One region of the Pseudoalteromonas sp. SiA1 genome, then DNA from elsewhere that is predicted to be linked to it. Evidence: riboswitches for the same ligand, from Rfam matches in the RefSeq annotation. Region 1 holds a riboswitch; the other holds the start of a gene.
What was found. A riboswitch is a leader RNA that binds a small molecule or an ion and turns the genes downstream of it on or off. The one in region 1 is predicted to bind cobalamin.
Positions count from the first base shown of each region.

Region 1 (4,683 bases):
AAAGCCAAAATTGAAGTAATTAAAGCAGAAGAAGAAAAGTTTGACTTTGATGTGTTAGATACCGTTATTGATAACGCCCGTGTTATGGATGTGCGCGATATTGATGTTGAGGCTAAGCAAGAGCTTAAAGAGGCAGAATCAGTTACAGAGTTACCTGAAGGAGCGGTTGTTGTTGATATTCGCTCGCCTGAAGAAGAAGATGCGGCGCCGCTGGAAATTGAAGGTATTGAAGTTATCCACTTACCGTTTTTCCGCTTAGCAACAAAGTTTGGCGATTTACCTAAAGGTAAAGATTATTACTTATATTGCCAAAAAGGAGTAATGAGCCAATTACAAGCGCTTATTCTTCACGAAGAAGGCTTTAACACCGTAAAAGTATATCGTCCTTGATGGCTTAAGATATTGGGTCTGTTGACCTTTGCGGATTATAATTTGTTCAAACTAGGGGCGGTTTAATCGCGGCGCGAGGTTTGTAACCTAGTGGGCTAAGTAAAAATCGAGCAACAAAGAGTAAATCGCCCCTAGGCAGAACCCTTCGGGCAGCGCCTGTTTGGCATTGATGCTGCGTTATCGCCTATTTATGGGGAATAACCACACCACATAGGCTCTGCCTTACCTAAATACCAAACAGACTGCTGCAAATTTAACCTTGAAAGGTCAACAGACCCTAAATGCGCGGATTTATTCCGCGCTTTTTTTTGCCAGAATTTCAGCAAGTAAAGCGTCGTTATACGGGGTCGCAATATTATGTCGCTTGCCTTGCTCACTAATATAACCACAAATTGCCATGATCTCAGTTTGTCTATTATGCATTACATCTTGATGCATCGAAGAGTAATTTTCGGCAGTTAAACTCATTACTTTGTAAGCCCGCTCTAGGGCATCTATAAGCTTAATATTGAGTTTTAGCGCGGTTGCAATGTGGCATGCCTCAGCTAATAAATTAATAATTGCACTACTGTATTGCGGTGCACGTAACTGACCATTTTTTATATTGTGGTGAGCGGTTAATGGATTTATTGCAATATTAACCAGTAGCTTTTCAAACCGTAGTTGTTCAATATTGTTACTGACAATTAACTGCGGAATAGTGTGTAATTGCGCACTAAGCTGTTGAATATTTTGAATAGCTAGTTGATTACAGCCCCCTAATACACTTTGCCCGTTTCCGGTATGTTGCACAATATTAGGGTTTGACTTAAATCCAGCCATGCTGGTGGTTAAAAAGTACAACGACTGCTGCTTTGTTAGCTGTTCATTTAATTGTTCAACATTACCCATGCCATTATGACTCAGTATAATATGGGTATTATTGCCTAGATAAGGTTTTACTTGAGCATAGGCTTGTTGCACTGCAAACGCTTTTACCGTGAATAAAACAATATCAAATTCAGGAGTTTGAGATAACTGCTCTTGTGAGATAAAAGTGGCGTTAATTTTTTCAGACGCAGCGTTACTGTGGCTGTAAAAGCGAGTATTAACTGTGCCTTTTCGAGTAAGTATATATATAGCGTGATGCTTGGCTAAAAAATGGCTAAATAACAAGCCAATAGCGCCATCACCTACAACAAGTATGTTAGCCATAATGCTTCTTTTTACGCAGTGTTAACAGGGCTTTAGCTAAAAAGTAGCTCGCTGCACCAATAAAATCGGCAACAAAATCGGCCAGTGATGCTTGTCTGTAAGGAAGGCTATCTTGCATAATTTCTATTGCTGCACCGTAACCAGCGAGTAATAGTATTTGTGCATATAATGGGAGTTTAAACGCTTTATCCATAATAATGGCAAGTAAAAAGAAGATACCAAAATGCGCTACTTTATCAACATGCGGAAATAAGTTTGCCGCGCCCTTTACCTCTTTAGCAAATAAGAAGGTAAACGCAACAATACTAATTAAAAAAATTGCTTGGTAAACACGCCTTGTCACGAAAATTCCTAAAATCGTATAAAAAAGAAGCCTCAGTATATCAAACTAATTTAGTATCGCACCTGAACAAAATGCAGAAAAATGTAAAGATTTATCATTTTAACGTTATAATTGCGGCATAAAATTAAGATTAGATAGTTAGGAGAACGCTATGCCTTCATTTGATATTGTATCTGAAGTAGAAATGAACGAAGCAAAAAATGCGGTTGATAACGCCAACCGTGAACTAGAAACGCGATTTGATTTTAGAGGCGTTGATGCATCAATAGAGCTAAACGATAAAACAATTAAATTAAAAGCTGAAGCAGATGCTCAGGTAATGCAGTTATTTGATATTTTAGCGAGTAAAATCTCTAAACGTGGGATGGATGTTGCAAGCTTAGAGCTACAAGATATTTCTCGTGCGGGCAAAAATGTTTTTCGTAACGTTGCACTTAAACAGGGTATCGAAAAAGACATGGCTAAAAAAGTAGTAAAAGCCATCAAAGACTCTAAAGTAAAAGTACAAGCGGCCATTCAAGGTGAAGAAGTTCGCGTAACAGGTAAAAAGCGTGATGACTTACAAGCGGCTATGCAAGTTGTACGCACTGCTGATTTAGGTCAACCATTTCAGTTTAAAAACTTCCGCGATTAATTTATTGCCTCGAGCTCGGCACTATAGGCGCTTAGCTCAAAGCAACATGTATTTAGCCAAACACGTTATATTGTTTGGCTTTTTATTTTTGGATCTATGATAATTATCGAACTCCGAACTCCGAACTCCGAACTCCGAACTCCGAACTCCGAACTCCGAACTCCGAACTCCGAACTCCGAACTCCGAACCCCGTATCCTGAATCTTGAACCTTTGGATTTGTAGATGTTTAGACGTCCGTTGACTTTTTTTAGTAAACAGATAACAATAGCAGTCTATTTTCAAGGTGCTTACTAAACACTTCAATGGTGTGATTTTTTTAGTAGGATAATCGGGAAGTTGGTGCGTTTTCATTGATGAAGTCAATCCCAACACTGCCCCCGCAACGGTAAAGTTATGCTGTATTAAATTATGGTAACTGAGTCCGGAGACCGGCCTTGATTTAATCTTACTTACTAACATCTTTGCGGTGGGCAAAGATAGGGGACATGATGCTAAATAAAACCGCACTGGGTATGGCCATTTCGGCTGCACTCTCTTTTTCTGTATCTGCTGCAGAACAATCAATCGAAACAATAACAGTAACCGCTAATAAGTTTGAACAACCTATAAATGATGTATTAGCAAGTGTGGCAGTTATCGAGCGCGCTGATATTGAAAAAGCGAATTATCGAGACTTACCTGCAATATTAAATACTATTGCTGGGATAGATATTGTTCGTAATGGTGGGTTAGGTCAAAAAGCAGATATATTTGTTCGCGGGGCCAGTGCTAAATATACCTTAGTATTGGTTGATGGCGTAAGAGTGAGCGATGCAAGTTCAGGTAGTGTATCGCTGACGAATATTCCAGTTAACAGTATCGAGCGTGTTGAAATTATAAAAGGTGCCAGAGCGGCTATTTATGGCTCAGACGCGGTAGCCGGAGTAATTAATATTATCACCCGTAAAGCCTCAAATAACTCGCTTTCGGCTACTTTAGGCAGCCATAGCTACAGTAATTATCAGCTTGCTGGTGGGCTTGTAAAAGAGGCGCTTAGCTTTAATTATAATTTAGGCTACGAAGAGACGGATGGTTTTGATGTTACTGGCAAAGATCCAGCGGCTGAGTACACAAAAGATCATGATGATGATGGCTACAAAAATAAAAACATTGGCTTTAATTTAGCTTATGAGCTTGCTGAACTAGGCCAATTGAGCCTGCAATCTCAGTATAGTGAAGGCGAAGCACAATATGATAATGCAAGGGGTAACGATGCCTACGACTTTGAAAATTACACCGCTAAGCTAGGCTGGAACAAAGCCTCAGATATATATAGCCAAAGTACTTCGGTGAGCGTTTCGCAAGAAGAAAATACCCAAACAGGTACCGATGTGCAGCAAGTGTATAGCACAGAGCGTGTTGAGTTTGAATATCGAGGGCTTTATACCCTTACTGAAGAACTTGATATATCGGGTGGCTTTAATTATTTATCTGAGGATTTATCAAACTCGTCAGCAACGTCATCAGAAGAAAAACGCGATAATAAGGCGTTGTTTATAGGCGCGTTTTATAGCCATAACAAATGGTTAGCAAATGCGGTTGTTAGAACCGATGATTATGACTTCCATGGCCGTGCAAACACTTACAGTACAGGACTTGGTTACAAAGCAAATAACTATGTAACACTACGTTTAAATCACGGTACTGCATTTAGAGCTCCTTCGTTAATTAATGCGTTTGTGACTAACAGCCCGTACTATTTACCAAACAATAATATTAAACCTGAAGAAGCCTTAAATAATGAGCTTGGTATAACTTTAGAAACCCAATGGGGCCGTTATGATATTGCTATTTTCGATAACCGTATCAATAATTTGATTAGTAATAATTATGATGCAGACTCAGGTAAATATATTGCCACTAACATAGATAAAGTATCTATGCAGGGATTTGAGCTGTCGGCAGAGTTTTCAGCGCTAGGCTTTGAACACTCGGTTAATTTTAGCTTTTTAGACGCTACAGATGAAAAAACGAATACCGATTTACCACGTAGACCTTCTGAATCGTTTAATTATCAACTCGCTAAAACATGGGGTGATTTTGATGCCAGCTTGGATATGCAATATCGCTCATCGCGTCCT
Region 1 is NZ_CP076084.1:864,086-868,768, forward strand. It holds gene thiI (tRNA uracil 4-sulfurtransferase ThiI) at 1-390, shown strand, start outside; gene KK487_RS03995 (ketopantoate reductase family protein) at 682-1,584, opposite strand; gene KK487_RS04000 (VanZ family protein) at 1,577-1,927, opposite strand; gene KK487_RS04005 (YajQ family cyclic di-GMP-binding protein) at 2,079-2,561, shown strand; cobalamin riboswitch at 2,849-3,014, shown strand; gene KK487_RS04010 (TonB-dependent receptor domain-containing protein) at 3,052-4,683, shown strand, end outside.

Region 2 (4,683 bases), 1.5 Mb from region 1:
TTTTGTAGTCATGGTAAGCATCGGCTTCCATATTGCTGATAGCTCTACCATGAATAATAACTTGTGCGCCGGTATCACTATTGGGTTTGAGTAATATAGGGTTAAAGTCGATTTCAGGTTCAACTTTTGCGGCTATGGCTTGTAATGCTTGGGCTCTGCCAATTTCGCCACCATCGTGCGTTACGGCACTATTGAGCGCCATATTTTGTGGTTTAAACGGTGCAACATTAACCCCTTGGTTAGCAAACACTCTGCAAAGTGCTGCAACTAAGGTGCTTTTACCCGCATCGGAGGTGGTACCTTGTACCATTAATGTTTTCATTATTTACCCACCAGCTGGCGCTTACGAAAATACAAGATACTTAAAAAGAATAGACTACCAATGGCCGCCGTGATCACCCCTATTGGCAGCTCTTGGTTAGCGAGTAATGAACGTGCCAGTACATCGACCCACACCATAAATATGCCCCCGACTAATCCGGTCATTAACAATCCAACACTACTGCCTTGAGAGATAAAAAAGCGCACTATGTGCGGCACCATTAAGCCAACAAAGCCAATTCCACCACACATAGCAACCAACACGGCTGTGATCAATGAGCTTAAAATAAGCATTAAAATTCGAAAGCGATGCACCCGAACACCAAGCGTTGTTGCGCTTTCATCACCTAACAACATGGCATTAAGTTGGCGTCTAAAACCTAACATAATGACTGTACATGTAATGATGACCAAGGCAGGTAATAACAGTGACGGCCATTGCGCCCTAGCAAAACTTCCCAAAGTCCAAAATAAAATAGCCGCGACGGCCTGCGGATCGCTCCAATAAAGTAACAAACTGGTAAAGGCGCTAAATAAAAATGATAAGGCCACCCCAGCCAATAACATCGACTCAACTTGGGCGTTGCGTTGACTGCCAGCAATTAAAATTAATAACCCCATTGCTACTAAACTGCCAATTAAGGCTGCTGCTGATAGCGCAATACCTGCGCCTATTCCAACAAAAGCCATTAATACTACGACTCCTAATGATGCTCCCGACGAAATACCAAACAAATAAGGGTCAGCCAATGGATTACGAGTAACTGTTTGTAATATCAATCCAGCAATCGCTAAACCGCTGCCGGCCAAAAAAGCCAGTAACGTACGTGGCATTCTTAATTCAATAATAATGCGGCTGGTAAATGAGGCCTCGCTTGAAAAAGTTAAGCTATGGTATACATCTGCGAGCGAGGTAGGGGCAGCACCAAAGCTCAATGCCACAAATAAACTAAATACAGCGCATAACAGTGCAATAATTAACGCCACACCATGGTTAGACATAATCGCCATGTTATTGGTATCCATAATAATAGGTAATATGGGGAATAGACTCACCATTGGACGCCGTTTGAGGGTGAGTATTAACTTGCGCGCAAACACCAAAAACCTCATCAAGCATTTGCTCGGTGATCACCTTATTAGGCTTTCCCGCTCTAGCGATTTCTCCGTTTTTAATAACCACTAACTCATCGCACATGGCTGCCGCTAAATTTAAATCATGAAATGAAGCAAACACAGTAATGCCCAAAGATTTAGCCAGCTCCATTAATTGAATTTGATATTTAACATCAAGGTGGCTTGTGGGTTCATCCATAATGAGTAGCTGTGGTTGCTGCACAATCGCTCTGGCAATAAGCGCTCGTTGCTTTTCACCGCCAGATAGTGAGTCAAATGACTGATTGCTATGAGATTCAAGCCCAACACGACTAATAGCCTGCGCTATTTTTTGTTTATCTGCTTGGATGGTCGAGCTAAATAGCGTTTTATGCGGGGTAAGCCCTAGAGCTACAACATCGAATAACGAGAGATTAAATTGCGACGGTGTTTCTTGTAGCACTACCGCAACTTGCTTGGCATAGTCTTCACTTTTTAGCTGCCAAATATCGGTATCGTTAAATTTAATCTCGCCTGCTGATGGCTGATTAAATCGATATAAGCACCGCAGTAAACTCGACTTTCCTGCCCCATTAGGGCCAATTAAACCAATAAATTTACCACGCTCAATGCTCACATTAATGTGCTTAAGAATTAATGTATTGTCCACTCGCCAAGAAACGTTGTTAACGGTTAAAAGCGGTAAGTTTAAAGAGGTGTGAGTGTGCAAAAAATTATCCTAGGCAGGGAAACACCCACACTCAGTACTAATACGTACCAAAAAGAAAATGAGTTAACCCGCTCGTTATATGAAGTTTTAAGGCATTTGTATCTGACTTACAGTAAAACTGATCACAGTTACGGGAATAGTTGAGGAGTTACACCTCATTCCAAATGCTTGGCTATTATGCGCAGATAAGTAAATAATTTAAAGCAAAAAAAAACCGCACTCAACTGAGTGCGGTTAAAAGGGAGTGTTTTAACTAAGGTTTAGTTAAAACTTATATTCCATACCTAAACCTAGGTAATCTTGGTCAACATTGTTGTCCATATCAAAGCTTGAGTAAAAGCCAAATACTTTAAGGTTTTTGTTTAGCTTATGGTCAACACCTACCGATACCGCGCTTTTATCATCGCTGTCATCAAAATCCATTGTTTGGTATTGCACTTTGAAAGTGTTGCTACCCATAAGATAAGCTGCATTCACTAAGTAACCGTCAGCCTCAGCGCTGCCATCTACTTTTTCTTGTGTTTGGTACATTGCGCCAAGTCTAAAATCTTCAATTTTACCTTGAACTGTTGCACGCACTACATCGTAACCATTGACTTCGCTATCAGCAGCAATGGCAGCATATACTGCGCTCTTTTTAAGGCCTGCATCACCGTAAGTTAACGCCACTGAGTAGCCATTTTTGGCATCTACGTCGTCTTCTGCAATAAATGACGCTAATACTTTAAAACCTTCATATGAGTTTGAAGCATAAGATACTGAGTTACCTAAACGATTTTCACCTTTAAAGGTATTTTTTATATCACCTTCAAGATCGTTGAAAAGATCTAGTTTCCCCTGCGCTTGCTTAAGCGCGGTGTCATTTCGGCCTATCACAACCTGACCAAATCCGCCTTTAAAGCCCACATATTGATTACGCGCTGAAATATTATCTTTATCGCCTTTTGAGTCAGCATCAGACACATCAACCTGAAATTCAAACTTATAAACAGCTTCTAAACCGTCTGAAATTTTTTCAGACCCTTTAAGTCCAAAACGAGATGCATTACTTTTAATTTCAGTAAAAGACCCTTCACCATCATCAGATGATTGAACGGTTACATTTGCTTTACCGTAAATGTCTACCTCTGCAAGTGCATTAAAAGATAAACCACTAAGTAGGGCTAAGCATAAGCTCGATTTTGCAAATTTCATGTTATTTCCTCGATAATCACAATAGACTAATTTTTAAAACAGCAGCAGTGTGTCACCACTAAATGACAAAAATATTACAAAGGACACATTTTTGTCTTTTTAAGTTAATAAAACTGCATTAAATCTGAAATCAAAATAACATGTAAAATAAACTGCCTACCGACTACTTACTTTGTTTCAACAAACTCGGTGTCATTTGCGACAACAAATTAACCAAAGTTTCTATCAACTCTTTCTGTTCGTTATCTCTATGATAGGCAACAAATACATCTCTTGAGGTATTTTCTACCCCTTTTACATGAAAAAGTTCGCCTTTTTCTAAATGATCTTTAACTAATACCTGTGGAATAAACGCACTACCGCCACATTGCAGTATTAAATCAAGCGCTATACGCCCTGTACTGGTTCTAAAATAAGGCGGTGTTTTACCGGTAAACTGACGCGCATGCCAAAGAGAAAACGTGGTTCCCCAATCAACATACACATATTGATTATCAAAAAAGTTATCACTGGTTGCCGTATCGTAACCACTCACCGGAATAATGGGCAGTTCACAAATACGTTCAACCACAAGTTCATCAACTTTAGGAGGATCAAATAAAATAGCTAAATCAAGGGTGCGCTCCAACAATAAGCGAGTGCTTTCTTGTTGCGCTTTCACTTCTGCCACCAGCGATACACCAGGCATCGCCGATACAATATTTGTAATACCAAACTGTAAAAATGCATCCCAAATATTAGGCGTACCTGCTAAGCTAATTTGCTTATGCATATTATCTGCAAGTGCAACATCCACTTTGGCTCTTTGCATCCCAGTAATAATCATTTGCGCATGCGGTAACAAACGCTCACCTGGGGCGGTGAGTTGAATATTATTACGCTGACGAATAAATAAATTTACGCCTAAGCCCTGCTCTAGTTGGCGAATTCTAAAACTCACCGCAGACTGCGTTATGTATAGGTTTTCTGCCGCTTTACCAAAATGGCGAGTACGCACCACTTCAACAAATGTTTTTAATAAATCTATGTCCAATTTTTTATCCTCACGATAAAAATTTTTTGTTTAAAAAAATAGCGATTATGTCCCATACTCCAGCTAATAATTGGTATGAGGGTACAGCTATGAGCAATGATATTTCACTACTTCGTCAAGCATTCGTAAGTCAACGTCAATTTTATGATGACCAAAACTTTCCACGCGGATTTAGCCGCAGCGGACACTTTACCCTGTTAGAGGCAAGTATTTTAGAACAGCACGGTGTTGTTTTAAAAAGCCTGTATAACAAAACAGTTGAGCCACAAAACGAACATCAGCAACAATTTGTAAATGCTGTCAGTGGCAT
Region 2 is NZ_CP076084.1:2,734,115-2,738,797, forward strand. It holds gene KK487_RS12690 (cobyric acid synthase) at 1-322, opposite strand, end outside; gene KK487_RS12695 (FecCD family ABC transporter permease) at 322-1,332, opposite strand; gene KK487_RS12700 (ABC transporter ATP-binding protein) at 1,334-2,146, opposite strand; cobalamin riboswitch at 2,223-2,360, opposite strand; gene KK487_RS12705 (porin) at 2,411-3,340, opposite strand; gene KK487_RS12710 (LysR family transcriptional regulator) at 3,504-4,373, opposite strand; gene KK487_RS12715 (MaoP family protein) at 4,463-4,683, shown strand, end outside.
Region 2: it holds a riboswitch for cobalamin, as region 1 does, so the genes downstream of both, KK487_RS12700 (ABC transporter ATP-binding protein) here and KK487_RS04010 (TonB-dependent receptor domain-containing protein) in region 1, are expected to answer to the same signal.